DNA from 2 places in the Paenibacillus sp. JJ1683 genome. Region 1 is predicted to be linked to the other one. Evidence: riboswitches for the same ligand, from Rfam matches in the RefSeq annotation. Region 1 holds a riboswitch; the other holds the start of a gene.
The links. A riboswitch is a leader RNA that binds a small molecule or an ion and turns the genes downstream of it on or off. The one in region 1 is predicted to bind cyclic di-AMP.

Region 1 (8,057 bases):
AGTAAATAAGTGAACAACAAATTCATATCACCTATAAGAAATAAAATACTTCCTTTGCAGCTATCCATCCCAGAGCATCCTAATCCATAGAAAAAGGTATCCCCCAAGCTTATCGCTCAGGGATACCTTTTTCACCATCTATGACTTAACTGGCTTTACCTTCATTAGCGCTTCAAGCGCAAGATTCAGCTTGAGCACGTTCACACGCGGCTCGCCGAACACTCCGGCGCTGCGGCCTTCTGTCTGCTCCTGCACCAGCGCCTTCAGCTGGTCCTGACTAATCCCCGTCAAGCCGCTAATACGCGGAATTTGAGCCTGTGCCGCCTGTGGCGAGATGTGCGGGTCCAGACCGGAGCCGGAGTTCGTAATCAGGTCCAATGGAACCTGACTGATGGGTACATCCGGGTTATGCTTCTGCCAATCCGCAATAGAATCCTTGATCCGCTTCACCAATGCCGGGTTCGAGGGTGCGTAGTTACTTGAGCCTGAACCAGCTCCATTATAATCGATACTTGATACCCGGCCTTGGAAAAACGCTGGATTGGTAAAGGACTGCCCAATCAGCTCAGAGCCGATCACCCGCCCCCCCGTGTCACGAAGCATACTGCCGTTTGCTTGCTGTGGAAACAGGACTTGCGCCACTCCTGTGCTGACCAGCGGGTATGCCAAACCGCACAATAGGATCATTAGCACAGAAGTTCGCAAAGCCACTCCAATAACCGTGCTTCCTCGCATCTCTTGTCTCTCCGGTTGATTTTCCGGCACTGCCTCCGTCCCTGTACGCTTGTTATGACCTTGTCCGCCAGACCCGGCTTTCTCATGTGCAGCAAACCTGCGTCCAGATAACATCCGATAAAAACCACTCATGTCGCTCACCCTTTCTGCACTAAATCCACAAATGTACCAGCAAATCAATGGCCTTAATGCCGACAAACGGTACCACCATACCGCCCAGACCATAAATCAGTAAATTCCGTCCCAATAGCCGATCCGAGCTCATTGGCTTATACTTTACACCCTTCATTGCCAGCGGAATCAGAAGTGGAATAATGACTGCATTAAAAATAAGCGCCGATAAAATAGCCGATAACGGGGAGCCCAGCCTCATGACGTTCAATGCACCCATTTGCGGAATAGCCAGCATGAACATCGCCGGGATAATGGCAAAATATTTAGCCACATCGTTCGCAATACTGAACGTTGTCAATGCCCCACGTGTCATAAGCAGCTGCTTGCCAATAGCGACCACCTCAATAATTTTGGACGGATCAGAATCCAGGTCCACCATATTAGCAGCTTCCTTGGCCGCGACTGTGCCGCTATTCATGGCAAGACCGACATCTGCCTGCGCCAGCGCCGGCGCATCATTGGTACCATCCCCGGTCATGGCTACCAGCTTGCCCTGTTCCTGCTCACGGCGGATAACCGCGATTTTGTCCTCCGGCTTGCTCTCAGCTACAAAGTCGTCCACTCCCGCTTCCCGTGCAATGGTAGCTGCTGTCAGCGGATTATCACCTGTACACATAATCGTGCGGATGCCCATTTCCCGGAGCTGATCAAAGCGCTCCTTCATGCCCGGCTTCACCGTATCCTTCAAATAAATAATGCCGTATATCCGATCATCCAGCGCCACTGCCAGCGGTGTCCCCCCTTCTGCGGCTACCTGATTCGCTTTTTCCTCCAAATCGGTCGGAACACTGCCTTTTTGCGATACAACCCACTGCCGGACAGAGTCCACGGCGCCTTTGCGTACTTTTCGTCCATCGACGAGATCCAGACCACTCATCCGGGTTTCTGCCTTGAACTCGATAAAGGTTCCACCTGCTGCCAAGGATTCATCCAGCGTGTATTCCTGCTTACGCATCAATTCCAGTACCGAGCGTCCCTCAGGCGTCTCATCCTTTAGTGAACTCATCGCTGCCCATTTCGCTAGCTCTGCCTTTTCTATACCATCTACAACCACGAATTCACTCGCCATCCGGTTACCGAAGGTGATGGTACCCGTTTTATCTAGAATCATCGTATTGATGTCCCCGGATGCTTCTACCGCCTTGCCTGACATGGCCAGCACGTTAAACTGGGTAACTCGGTCCATACCAGCAATCCCAATGGCCGACAAAAGCCCGCCAATCGTGGTCGGAATCAGACAGACCAGCAACGAAATCAGCACGGGGACAGGCAAATCAATCTTAAAATGACGGGCTATCGGGGCCAGTGTCACCACCACAATGAGAAAAATAATCGTTAAGCTAATCAGCAATGTATTCAGCGCAATTTCATTTGGCGTTTTTTGCCGCTGTGCACCTTCCACGAGCGAAATCATTTTATCAATAAACGTTTCACCCGGCTCAGTCGTAATCCGCACCTTAATGCGGTCACTGACTACCCGCGTCCCGCCAGTTACCGAGCAAAAATCACCGCCCGATTCCTTAATGACCGGAGCTGATTCTCCCGTAATTGCAGATTCATCCACCGAGGCCAGGCCTTCAATAACCTCACCATCGCTTGGAATCATTTCGCCCTGAGAGACGATTACCAGGTCACCTTTACGCAATGCTGTTGAGCTGACCACCTGAATCTCATTCCCAACGAGCTTATTAGCTTGTGAGTCCTGCTTGGATTTTTTCAAGGAAGCTGCTTGTGCTTTCCCCCGTCCCTCCGCGAGCGCTTCAGCAAAGTTAGCAAAAAGCAGCGTGAACAACAAAATAATAAATACAGCCAAGTTAAAGCCCATTTCCTTGCCGGTTCCAAAATAACCGGGAAGCAGCAGCATGAGCAGTACGACCAATGTGCCGATCTCCACGACGAACATGACAGGATTTTTCATCATGATCATCGGATTTAATTTGATAAAGCTATCCTTGACCGCCTGCTTCAAGATGCTTCTATCCAGCATGCGTTTGCGTTGTTCCTTCATGATCAAGCACCCCGTTCATCCATTCTCATTTTCCTTCTATGCTCATTCTTCATCACATGGTCAAAAATTCAGCTACAGGACCCAGTACGATCACCGGCAAAAAGGTTAACGCACCAATCAACAGGACCACTCCGATTAGGATGGCTCCAAACAGCTTGTTGTCCGTGCGCAGTGTACCCATCGTCACCGGGGTCGGCGCTTTGGCATTCAACGAAGCCGCCACAGCCAGCAATGCAATCATGGATACATATCGTCCAAAGAACATAACCGCTCCTGTTGTAACGTTCCAAAACACGTTGTTATCCGAAAGACCTTCAAATCCCGAGCCGTTATTTGCCGCAGATGATGCATATTCATAGAGCACCTGAGTCAACCCGTGATATCCGGGGTTAGAGACCGCATCATATCCCCAATGACTCATAAACGCAAGCGCAGTGGGAGCAAGAATAAGAAACGGATGTACCAAAATAGCAATTGCAATCAGTTTCATTTCCTTGCCTTCAATTTTCCTACCCATAAATTCCGGGGTTCTTCCGACCATCAGTCCGCATATAAACACTCCCAGAATCGCATACATCAGCATATTCATCAGCCCGACGCCCTTGCCGCCAAAAATGACGTTTAGCATCATTTCTCCCAAAGCAGCCATACCACCTAGCGGGGTCAATGTATCATGCATATTATTGACCGAACCTGTCGTTGCCGCCGTTGTGACCGCAGTGAATAATGCCGATTGGCCAATACCGAAACGAACTTCTTTCCCTTCCATGCTTCCCTGAGATGCATCCATACCCAGTGCCTGGATTAACGGATTACCTGTTTTCTCCGACACATACGTTATGGATAGAAAAATAAGGAACAAGACCATCATCGAGCTGAAAATAATCCAGCCCTGCTTGCGATTACGGGCAAACAATCCAAATGTATACGGCAGCGAAGCCGGCATTACCCACATTGCCAAAATTTCCAGTACGTTCGTCCAAGGATTTGGATTTTCAAAAGGATGTGCAGAATTAGCTCCCGCAAAACCGCCCCCGTTCGTGCCCAAATGCTTGATGGATTCCAATGAGGCAATGGGTCCCATAGCAATCTGCTGCTGTGTACCACTTAAAGTCGTAATATCCGCCGTGGGTTGTAGCGTCTGTGGTACTTTTAATCCCACCAGCACCAGCGTAAGTACAAAGGCAAGCGGCAGGAAAATCCGTATGTTGGCTTTAATAAAATCTTGAAAAAAATTACCCAGCCCTTCACCGCGCCGCGTCAATCCCCTCATAAAAGCCGCAGCAACCGAAAACCCCGAAGCAGCCGAAGTAAACATCATCATCGTGACGAACGCCATCTGCGTCAGATACGTAAGCCCGCTTTCTCCGCTGTAATGTTGGAGATTCGTATTGGTCATAAAGCTGATTACTGTATTAAATGCCAATGATGCTTCCATATTACTGTTCCCAACCGGATTGCCCGGAAGTATAGCCTGCAAGCGCAATAGCAGGTAGCTGATCCCCACAAGCACCACATTGGTTGCAATGAAACTCATAGCGTACGTGGTCCAATGCATGCTGTCCTGTTTCTTCAAGCCTACAGCCTTATAAATCAGCTTTTCCGTTCCACCAAAAATCCGATCCGTCCGATTCGGTTCATTCGAGAATACGTGATACATATAGGTGCCCATCGGCTTTACCAAGAGCAACAATATGATGATCACAATCCCAATTTGCAGTAGCTCCATCCTCTATTCCTCCTTAAAAGGCTCCTGCATTTGGAACAACAGACCTGATTCAGACCATCCATTGAGTGCACACGTTTGCGAAAATCTGCATCTCTGATGCTGCATTCTTGATCTGCTGTTCCCGCCTGCTCGATCCTATAGTTGACTAGAATTTTTCAGGATTCAGGAGTGCGTAGATTAAATACACGAACACAATAGCCGTAAGTCCTAGCACAACGATCATCCTCTTCGCCCTCCTTTTGAGGTCTGCGCATCACACCAGCGTACAAACAGCAGTATCACTCCATAACTCACAGCCATTACGAGCAGCATGTATAAATCCATCATGTTCATACCCTCCGTATCGCTTTTCAGATTGCCCTTTTGATTCCATCATAAAATCATAAACCAGCTATGTTATAAGTGCTTATCCGTTCAGCAGGAAACCCACCTCTCCGTTCAATGTGTAGATCACATGGTCCGCTCCCAATCCCCGATAAATTCCTTGTGGATTACAGCCGTGCGTAATAACATAGATCAATTCTGATGTTAGTGGCCGACATATTTGCAGGAAACGGCAAGTTAGATTCAAGCTGTTTTCGAACAAATACACACTACCAATTTCTTTTTTAGGAAAATTCCATTTTCCCGCTTGCATCGTATTGATGCGCACAATGTGCTCCACACCCATTTTTTTGAGCTGTCGTTCCTCCTGGGTGCTATTTGTGAGAACTGCAAACGCCAATTTTTTGAACATAAGCAATTTCACAAAACTTCTGCCCGCTTCATTCGGTGCAGTGACAATAATTAACCGACCTTCCATCAGTAGCTCCTCTCCCGGTATAAAAAGACAACAAAAAGAAGCCGAAGGAAAAAGGCTTCCTCCGGCTTCATACATTCCATGATAAAATAAACCATGGCTGCACACGGCGGTTTGTTGCCTCTCCCTGTACGCTTACGAGGTTAGCTGTCGGATTCGGACGTGAGAGTCGCCCTATTTACGGCACTTGGCCGGAAAATTCACCCCATGAGACACACGGCTTGCAGAGCCGTATATACTCGTTGGTTCCCCCGCTTTTGCAACTGCAAAATTCAGCGCTTTAGACAATTCGTTGTTGCTTCATTGTTGTTAATTTGAAATTACGTCTTGAATCATACACCCGTGCAAGGAAGACTGTAAAGCTCAACGGCAAGGCTATAAATCACCCTTTAGAGCATAGAAGATTAAGGATAACGCTTACAACCAACCTATGCTTCTCGTATCTCTCTAAAACTCTGTATTTCACCTCTTTTTGAAAATGAAAGGCATGTCAATATTGGCGTAGGGTATGGTACGGTTGCCCTTTATTTATAAAAAAGAAAGAAAATGCGCTATATGTACTAGATAATTATCGAATGAACCCTCTTTTATAAGAAGAAACACCTCAATTTGCTCCATTTGAAGTGTGATTTACCGTTTTGAACAAAAGACGATTTTACAATGCACAATGTCTGTAGACTCTTCTGGACTTGCAACCCCTTGTTGAATTGTTCACAATTTAATTGTAGAATATTGAATTAGGAGGGATATCATGAGTGTATATAAATATGATGCACAGACCCTACAAGGGGCACAAATTCCGTTATCCACATACGAAGGGAAAGTTCTTCTTATCGTGAATACTGCCAGCAAATGTGGGTTAACCCCCCAGTACAAGGCGCTACAAGAGCTATATGACCAGTATCATGAACAGGGGCTCGAAATTTTGGGATTTCCCAGCAACCAGTTCGCCAAACAAGAGCCGGGTTCCAGCGAGGAGATCTCCGAGTTTTGCCAACTCAATTACGGAGTGACTTTTCCCATGTTCGCCAAGACAGATGTTAACGGTGATCAGGCACATCCTCTATTTCGCTACCTGACCCACACTGCTCCAGGCGTATTAGGCTCCAAAGCGATCAAATGGAATTTTACTAAATTCTTAATTACACGAGAAGGTAACGTATTTAAGCGTTATGCGCCGCAAACCACTCCAGACAAGCTTGTAGGAGATATTAAGAAGCTTTTGCAGAAAAACTGACAATCTTTATGCATTACAGTTAACGAGCGGTCCGTTGTCCATACGACCGCTTCTGTGACGGGAGGATATGACGAAAAGTATTTAACAAAAAAAGCATCCCTTCACGTAAAACGTGTCAGGATGCTTTTTCAACTGGGTATTGCATATAATGCGGTCGAGAGGACTCGAACCTCCACGGGCGTACGCCCACTACCCCCTCAAGATAGCGTGTCTGCCATTCCACCACGACCGCATGTCATAATGTATTGAGGCAACAGATTTATTATACTCTCTCAGCAACAATTTGTAAACAAGAATATTATAATTATTTTTAATGTAACTTTATATAACATATATAAGCAATAAAATTATTTAATTTGACACAATAGAGCTGTAAGTGTAAAAATATATTACATAAATGTTCGATTTCTTATTACAAATCAATATTCAAGTCAAATAACATCACACAAATATTCACTTCAAGGAGGCGAACCGTCCTGCATAAAGGTAACCGGTTGCTAAACTACGCATTATTGTTGGACCCTTCCTTACCTATTGGTGGTTTCACCCGTTTCTACGGATTGGAGGAGCGTTTCCGCGCCGGACACCTGAACAGTCTTCAGGATCTGAAACATTACATGCGAGACGATTGGTATCCTCAAATCACAACCCTTGACGGCATGGCCATTAAAAGTCTGTATGCAGCCATCCAGCAGAATGACGGTTGGCGGATCGCCCTTATTGATAAAATGTTGCACACCCAACATCCTTCCTCGCAGCATGTAAAAGAGTCGCGACTTTCTGGCCAGCGACTGCTCAAGCTCACCAAGGCTCTTTATCCTTGGCTCGCATTTGACCAACTGGAAGACACACTCACTCAATACAATGCAATTGGCACACTCGCTACTGTCCACACTTGGATTAACTCCCTCCTCGGAAGCGATATAGAACAGACCATTCACGGCTATTTTGCCACAGCGGTATCCTTCTGTATCGAAGATGCCTTCAGACTGCTCAATCCTCCTTATGAGGAAAAAAATCCTCTTATCGATCATATGACCAGCGAGTTGCTTACCACCTGGAAGAAGATTAACAAACCTACGCCAAGCTCATATCAGCGCCATCTTTTCCACAGCCATCGGACCAGCTCCTACATCACTCAGCCACCCTATATGAGCCATAGCAGCCAATTGAATGCATCCAGACCCTTTTCCTCCTCCGTCCTATTTAAACGCCTCCCAGCATCCCTCTGATGCGTCGTTTACCAATCTAGCAGTCACAATAAAAATACTCTGCCCTTTTCTCAAGCGGCAGAGTATTTTTATTCATGTATCCCAAATTCACACCACTAACAGACTACAATCGGATTATTTTCACTTTTTGCACTTAATTAAGT
Region 2 (8,057 bases), 1.6 Mb from region 1:
ATGCCAGCGCCAGTCATATTCTTGTTCCGTCAGATTAGGGTGGGCTTCCATGACACGTTGCTTTACGTTGTGAGCATAGGAGGCTGGAATGGATCGCTCCAGCAGCTCCTTCAGCTCCGTAATTTCTGGATGACGCTCTTGCGTGAGTGACGAAGGAGACGGGGAACTAAGGAAAAATGCATTCCGGCGGCGCGTGCTTCTGTTTCCACGATTCCTGCGTATTGCTCGGAATATAAACCAAAAAATGATGAGGTCAACCACAATAAACAACGTCCAAAAGCTACTCATACTATTCATAAAGGCACTCCTTTCTCCAAGAAGACGGCATTTCCGATTTTAGCTTTTGCTATTCAGTAGAGCGAATTCTTCTTTAATCTGTGCCAGCAGCTCAGAACTTGTGATTACATCGCAAGCTGTCCATGCCAAGGTCCTCGCGGCCAAGAGCATTCCTTCCATTGCGCGGTCCTGCATCGCCAAATCGCGGAATTCTGGTGTATGCAAGGCATGCTTCTCGTCAATAACTTGAATGTACGGATGGATCGCAGGGCAATGAAGTGATACATTTCCGATATCCATAGAGCCATGATCTTCGCCTTCCGTAATATCTTCTTGCGCAATACCAGCCTGCACCAAATTTGCAGTAAAGGTGTCGGAGAGTACACCGTTAGTCACCATTTCATCATAAGAAGTCTCATAATTGGAGGTTTCCAAACGACACCCGGCTTGTAAAGCAGCTCCTTCAGCAATTTGAATAACACGACGGGTAAGCGGGTTCAGTTCTTGGCGTGTCGCGGCTCTCACGTAAAATTGAGCTGAGGCGTAATCAGGAATAATATTGGCAGCCTGCCCACCCTGATTAATGATGCCATGGATACGTACTGTACTTTTCACCTGTTGCCGAAATGCGTTGATCCCATTAAACGTTTGAATCACAGCGTCCAAGGCATTAATCCCTTCGTGCGGACTGGCCGCAGCATGAGCGGATTGACCAAAAAATTCGAACTGTACAGCATCAATCGCCAGCGATTTTCCTGATTTTTCGTAGCGATCGAAGGGATGTGTCATCATGGCTATGTCGCAATCATCAAACAATCCAGCCGCCGCCATCGGAACTTTTGCACCGCGTGTTTCTTCGGCAGGTGTGCCGTATACACGTACTTCTCCACCAGTCTCGTCGATGATCGATTTGAGACCGACGGCAGCGCCTGTACTCATCATGCATATCAAATGGTGTCCACAGGCGTGCCCTAAACCTTTCAGGGCGTCATATTCTGCCAGAAAAGCAACAACTGGTCCAGGCTTGACTGCTTTGTAAGTAGCAATAAAGGCCGTTTCTATACCCAATATGGGTGCCTGAACTTCAAAACCGTGAAAGGCAAGTTCTTCTTTTAGACGGGCAGAGGCCAGGAATTCCTCGTTTCCAAGTTCAGGGTTTGCGCCTATATACAACGAAATGTCCTTAAACCGCTCGGCATGCTGTTCAATGGTGTGTTGAATGGTCTGTTTAAAATTCATGCTGAAAACTCCTTTATATATGCTGTAATGTAGGTACTGCGATAGATATACTAAAATTGTACTATAACATTCATTGCATAATCATGCATATTCATTTATAATGACACAATCTTATTTATTATAAAGAATTTAAGGAGAGAAAAAAAGATTGAAAAAGGCATATCGTTTTACCGCCCTGGTTTTGACGGCGGTTATCTTGCTGTTGGCTGGTCTTCCTATGCTCACTGCATACGGATCGGAAGGAAAGCCACAGAAAAAACTTGTAGTGGGTATGAGTGCTGACTTCCCGCCGTATGAGTTTCACAAAGTTATTAACGGTCAGGATACCATTGTCGGGTTTGATGTTGAAATCGCCAAGGAAATCGCCAAGGATCTGGATGCAGAGATGGTCCCAGAGGACATGAGTTTTGACTCTTTGCTGCCTGCTCTGCAAAGTGGTCGCGTAGACTTGGTGCTGTCTGGTATGACACCGACGGATGAACGCAGAAAGAGCATTGATTTTTCGGATGTATACTATCGTTCCAAGCAAGTCATTATGGTACGTCCAGAGGACAAAGACAAATATTCAACGATGGCTGCTCTAAAAGGAGAGAAGCTCGGTGCGCAGAAGGGGAGTATCCAGGAAGAAATTGCGCAAAAAGTGCCTAATGCTTCTGTAACCTCATTGGATAAAATATCCGATCTGGTACTCCAGCTTCGGACCAAGCGTATCAACGCGGTTGTAATCGAAGATACCGTTGCTAAAGGATACACGCTAGACGGTACCGTAACACTTGCCAAAGCAGTACCTGAAGATGAAGGAGCAGAAACTGCTGTAGGCATCCGTAAAGGAAATGCGGAATTGCTTGCTTCAGTAAATAAAACGTTGGCTCGCCTGAAAGCGGACGGATCGATTGAGAAATTTTCTACAGAAGCGAGTGCACTGTCTGCTGACAGACAGGTTTCTTCGAATAGCATTGTAGATATATTTTTGAAATATCGCAGTTTCTACGCTACGGGTATCGGCTACACTCTATTGCTGTCTGCGCTCGGAGTACTGTTCGGATTCATTATTGGGCTGATCATATCCTTGCTGCGGATGAGTGGTATTCGTATTATCGAGTGGCTAGGTACCGCATATGTAGAGATACTGCGCGGCACACCTATGCTGGTGCAGCTTATGATTATTCATTATGGAGTTGCTTTGACGTTAGGTGTTAATTTTACGCCACTCCAGTCCGGTATAATTACGTTGTCTCTGAATAGTTCGGCATATTTGGCTGAAATTTTCCGTGCTGGTATTCAGGCCGTAGACCGTGGACAGATGGAAGCTGCCCGCTCGCTCGGGATGGGACGAGGCAAAGCGATGCGTCACGTTATTTTACCGCAAGCATTTAAATCTATATTGCCTGCTATTGGTAATGAGTTCATTACGATCATTAAAGAATCTTCTATTATTTCGACCATTGGGATGGTGGACATTATGTATCAAGCCCAGGTCATTAAGAATATTACCTACGAAGGCTTAAGTCCGTTCGTAATCGCAGCCGCTATTTATTTTGTAATGACATTCAGCTTATCTAAGCTGTTGGGTTTATGGGAAAGGAAGTTGAGAGCCAGTGATCACCGTTAAACAACTGCGTAAATCATTCGGTAAGAATGAAATTTTAAAAGGCATTGATATAGATATCGCCAAAGGTGAAGTAGTCGTCATTATCGGCCCGAGTGGTTCGGGGAAAAGTACGTTTTTGCGTTGTATGAATCTGTTGGAACAGCCAACAGAAGGGGAAATCTTGTTTGAGGGTGAGCCGATTACGGCCCGTGGTCATAATATTAATGCGACTCGGGAGAAGATGGGGATGGTTTTCCAGCATTTTAATCTGTTTCCACATAAAACAATACTGCAGAATCTGACGCTTGCACCAACGCAGGTGAAGAAGCAATCGGGGAAAGAAGCGGAGAAAATTGCGTTGGAACTCCTGCGGACCGTGGGTCTTGAGGATAAAAAGAATACCTACCCGAACCAGTTATCTGGCGGTCAAAAGCAACGTATAGCGATAGCACGCGCTCTGGCCATGCAGCCGCACGTAATGCTGTTTGATGAACCTACCTCTGCCCTGGACCCTGAAATGGTTGGAGAGGTTCTGGATGTGATGAAGAAGCTCGCTGAAGGCGGCATGACGATGGTGATCGTGACGCATGAAATGGGCTTTGCTCGTGAGGTAGGAGACCGAATCATCTTTATGGACAACGGTCAAATTATAGAGCAAGGTACGCCGGAGCAAGTTTTCGGAACTCCAAGCCATGATCGTACCCGTGATTTTCTGGCTAAAGTGCTGTAAGAAAATGCTTTTATGAATTATTGACAAAGCCCTCTCGTGATGATATTTCACGGAGGGCTTTTCTCCTTTTGTCACCATATCTCCATATTTTCGTAACAAAAAACCGATTTTTGATGACAAAATTGTAATGGATATAGTATGATGTTCAAGGTTCCCAACATTTTCATGCAGATAAGGTTACAAAATTGTGATATTATGCAGTAAGCCAAAACTTACCGGGGCAGCAGCAATGATAACAATTACTCAGGTGCTGGGCTCAAACCATGGGAAGTGCGGGGGACGTAACAACGGCAATTATTCCAATGCGTCATATAGATGTTGTGGAATATGCCTAGGGGTGAATTGCACAAGCATAGGGCTTCTCCTGAGTCCGAATCCGACAGCTAACTTCGCAGGCATAACAGAGGAGGTACATATCTTTGAAACACTTAAAACATATTGGAAAAACCATGAAATTTGCGGTGCTTGCCGCAGCGATTGCAGGATTGGCACAGACAGCTGGAGTAGCAAATGCTGCTTCGCTTCATACTGCCAAAGAAGGCGATACTTTCTTTTTGCTTGCTCAACGTTATGGGGTATCGGTAGATGACTTGACGAAGGCTAACCCGGATATTGCGTCCAACAACATATATGCAGGTCTACAAATTAAAGTGCCAGACGAAAAAAGTGTGAAGGCGGCTTCGGATTCGAAACCACAGCTTCTTACGGAGAAAGCACCAGCGAATGAGAGGCCAACAATTGAAGCATGGGGCAAAACATTCAATTACAGTAAAGTTGTTGATGTTAAAGCAACAGCATATTCAGCCGCAGCTGATGAAAATGGCAAATGGGGTGCAGTCGATTACTACGGTAATCCGCTTAAACTGGGTACAATTGCAGTAGACCCGAAAGTCATTCCTATGGGGACAAAGGTGCTAGTTACAGGCTATTCCCATCCCGGCTTGCCAGACCATTCTTTTGTAGCCGTTGCCCGTGATCAGGGCAGCGCTATTACCGGAAAGCGGATTGATATCTTTATCCCTGGCAACAAATCATTCGTGAACGACTTCGGCTTCCAAAATGTGAAACTGTACGTTATTGATAAATAGCATTGTGCATATATTTGATTTCATTAAACATAATATATATTATGTAAACTTAATATTATAGCACACAACATATAACTGGGACGACTTCTTATCAGTACGGTCGTTTATCGCTAAAAAAGGCTGTCTTACAAGCAGAAGCACTCTGCTCGTCAAGGCAGCCTTTTTACGTTGTTGGTATATACGAGGCTTAGACATACTGTTATTTTCGTTCCGATGTGTGAAGTAGCCGGGGGACTGTGACAAACTTGTAGCCCTTAGCTTTTAAAGAGTGGATTAGACCCGGCAAAGCTTGGACAGTACCTTGCAAGTTGGAACTTTGACCTCCACCTGCATGCATTAAAATAATGGAGCCAGGTCTGGTAGCCGGGATCACGTTACGCTGAATCTGTGTTTTGCTTAATCCCTTCCAGTCTAGAGAGTCCACATTCCAATTGACGATCATGTACCCATGACGACGCGCCCACTGAATTTGAGGCTCCGTGATTTCACCATAGGGTGGTCGTATTAATCTGGGCCGAAAACCTGCGCTGGCTTCTAAAATGCGTTCTGTTTTTGTAATCTGGTGGCGAAAGCGTTCTGGTGTGGCCTTCCTGAAATCCGGATGAGTATAGGAATGGTTTCCTATAGCATGACCCTCGCGGATGATGCGGCGTATGATCCCCGGATGCTTTTCCGCACGATGGCCGACGATAAAAAACGTAGCTTTAATACCGTTTGCGTGTAATACGTCCAAAACCTGCGGCGTATACCTTGAATCGGGCACATCATCAAAGGTTAAGGCAATTTGGCGGGTGTGCGGGCCGCACATTTTAAAAATGTCCGCATGCTTTTTTCGTAGCATCGCTAATGTTGGAGTAGCTCGATCTTTACTTTGATATACCGAAGTAGCGACAGTAGCTTCCTTGGGATGGGGCGTTCCGATGTTGGGAGGCGTGTCAGCGTGAACGGGAAAACTTGAAAATGCTAGTAACAGTGCTAAACATGGCAACACTCCCCTGTACCGCATTTGTATTCCCCCTTTCCGTGCAGTGGTACCTAGTGGTGCTCTCAGCTATTATGTACCTGTCCTATTAAAATTATGCTGGTGATTGAGTGAAGTCCTACACGACTGAAGAGAAGCACATCATGAAGCGGATATCCGTGAAGATGACGAAGTAAACGGACATATTCTCTTAAACATGACCGAAAACTGGAGCATTTTCGTAAGTTTTAGCCTTACAAAGGATTCGGTATACCGTGACAGCTGGTGTATAATGGGGATGCTATTCATAATGCTACAGACTTGGAATTGAGGGAAGGATGGATAAAAGTGACCGACTTGTTTACTCCTTATCAATTAAAGGGGCTTTCTTTAAGAAATCGGATTGTCATGCCCCCAATGTGCCAATACAGCGTGGAGGCCAAGGACGGCAAACCGACGGATTGGCATTATGTCCATTATGTGAGTCGCGCGGTAGGAGGGACTGGACTCATAATTGTGGAAATGACAGCGGTTCATCCGGATGGGCGCATTACGGATCGTGATTTGGGCATTTGGAGTGATGAACATATTCCTGCATATCGTAAAATGGTAGAGGAAGTCCACAAGTATGGTGCCAAAATTGCCATTCAATTAGGCCATGCCGGACGCAAGGCTGAAGATGCTGAGCCACCTGTAGGCCCGTCTTCGATCCCCTTTAGTGAACGATTTAAAGAGCCGCACGCTTTAACGCGAGCAGAAGTCAAGGAACTGGTTCAAGCCTACAAAGAGGGGGCGCGCCGGGCGGTAGAAGCTGGTTTTGACACGGTAGAGATTCATGGCGCTCACGGCTATCTAATCCATCAATTCCATTCTCCTTTAACCAATACCCGAGAAGATGAGTATGGGCAGGATTTATCACTGTTTGGTGTTGAGGTGATACGTGCTGTTAAAGAGGTACTTCCTGCTGATATGCCTGTGCTAATGCGGATATCTGCCAAAGAATATGTCCAAGACGGATATGATGTTGAATACATAGCAGCCATAGGGGAACGATATCGTGATGCGGGTGTAGACATTTTCCATATTTCTTCTGGTGGTGAGGGTCCGATTGGTTCCAGCGGAGGTCCGTCTGCGCGTGCTGGTTATCAGGTGGATTTGGCTCATACCATCCGTGAGAAACTGAATGTGCCTGTCATTGCTGTCGGCTTATTGGATGATTATGAGGATGCCCGCCGAGTCGTTCAGCACAATGAAGCTGATCTGGTAGCCATAGGGCGTGCCATGCTGCGTGATCCCTATTGGGCGCTGCATGCATCACGGGCGCTAAAAGTACAGGCGGATATTCCAGAGCCTTATCTACGCGGTTTTTAGATATTTCTGAAACCTCTTTGCAAAGCTTGCGTAAACATGTGTACAGAGCTTAAAATTTAAGCATTCAATTCTAGGAGGAACTTCACATGTCTATTTTCAAACGATTAAGAGATCTTACGATGTCTAACATTAACGCCATTATCGACAAGGCAGAAGATCCAGTTAAAATGACGGATCAATACATTCGTGATATGCAAGAGGATCTGGAAGACGCAGAGAAAGCGGTAGCCGCTCAAATTGCTATTGAAAAGAGATTTAAACAGCAATACGAAGAACAGGCAGCTTTGGTGAAAAAACGCGAAGAACAGGCTCATACGGCTGCAAAAGCACAAAATGTGGATCTTGCTCGTCGTGCGCTGGAAGAAAAGAAATCTGCCGAACAAAAAATGAACGAGTTCCAAGCTGGTTATGAGCAAAACAAAGCTGCAGCTGACAACCTGCGTGGTAAGCTGGATGAAATGCGCAGACAGCTGACTGAAATGAAAAACAAGCGCGAGACACTGGTTGCCCGTTATAATGCAGCTAAAGCGCAAACCGAAATTAACAAAGCGATGAATGGTTTTAGCTCGGATACGGCAACTGCTGGATTAAAGCGTATGGAGGAAAAAATGCTGCAAGCAGAAGCACGTGCTGAAGCGAGCAACGAAATGGCTTCCAAGGAAAAATCGCTGGATGAAGAGTTCAAAGAGCTGGATAAGAAAAGTGCTGTGGACGACGAACTTGCTGCTTTGCTGAAACAATACGAAAACAAATAAGAACTTTTAAGCATTGCCGCTAGTGTGGTGGCTCAGTAGGCGAAGG

Region 2: linked by a shared signal. The riboswitch ahead of ACUC6J_RS13175 (3D domain-containing protein) and the one ahead of ACUC6J_RS06510 (hypothetical protein) in region 1 are both predicted to bind cyclic di-AMP.

The regions. Positions count from the first base shown of each region.
Region 1 is NZ_CM129820.1:1,528,472-1,536,528, reverse strand. Features, by position in the region: gene ACUC6J_RS06535 (MFS transporter) at 1-9, shown strand, start outside; gene kdpC (potassium-transporting ATPase subunit KdpC) at 139-867, opposite strand; gene kdpB (potassium-transporting ATPase subunit KdpB) at 887-2,917, opposite strand; gene kdpA (potassium-transporting ATPase subunit KdpA) at 2,970-4,646, opposite strand; gene kdpF (K(+)-transporting ATPase subunit F) at 4,792-4,869, opposite strand; gene ACUC6J_RS06510 (hypothetical protein) at 5,053-5,448, opposite strand; cyclic di-AMP (ydaO/yuaA leader) riboswitch at 5,562-5,733, opposite strand; gene ACUC6J_RS06505 (glutathione peroxidase) at 6,197-6,682, shown strand; tRNA gene ACUC6J_RS06500 (tRNA-Leu) at 6,832-6,914, opposite strand; gene ACUC6J_RS06495 (urease accessory protein UreF) at 7,177-7,914, shown strand.
Region 2 is NZ_CM129820.1:3,104,856-3,112,912, reverse strand. Features, by position in the region: gene ACUC6J_RS13195 (hypothetical protein) at 1-297, opposite strand, end outside; gene ACUC6J_RS13190 (M20 family metallopeptidase) at 337-1,515, opposite strand; gene ACUC6J_RS13185 (ABC transporter substrate-binding protein/permease) at 1,664-3,127, shown strand; gene ACUC6J_RS13180 (amino acid ABC transporter ATP-binding protein) at 3,114-3,836, shown strand; cyclic di-AMP (ydaO/yuaA leader) riboswitch at 4,080-4,249, shown strand; gene ACUC6J_RS13175 (3D domain-containing protein) at 4,256-4,924, shown strand; gene ACUC6J_RS13170 (polysaccharide deacetylase family protein) at 5,124-5,930, opposite strand; gene ACUC6J_RS13165 (NADH:flavin oxidoreductase/NADH oxidase) at 6,234-7,256, shown strand; gene ACUC6J_RS13160 (PspA/IM30 family protein) at 7,343-8,011, shown strand.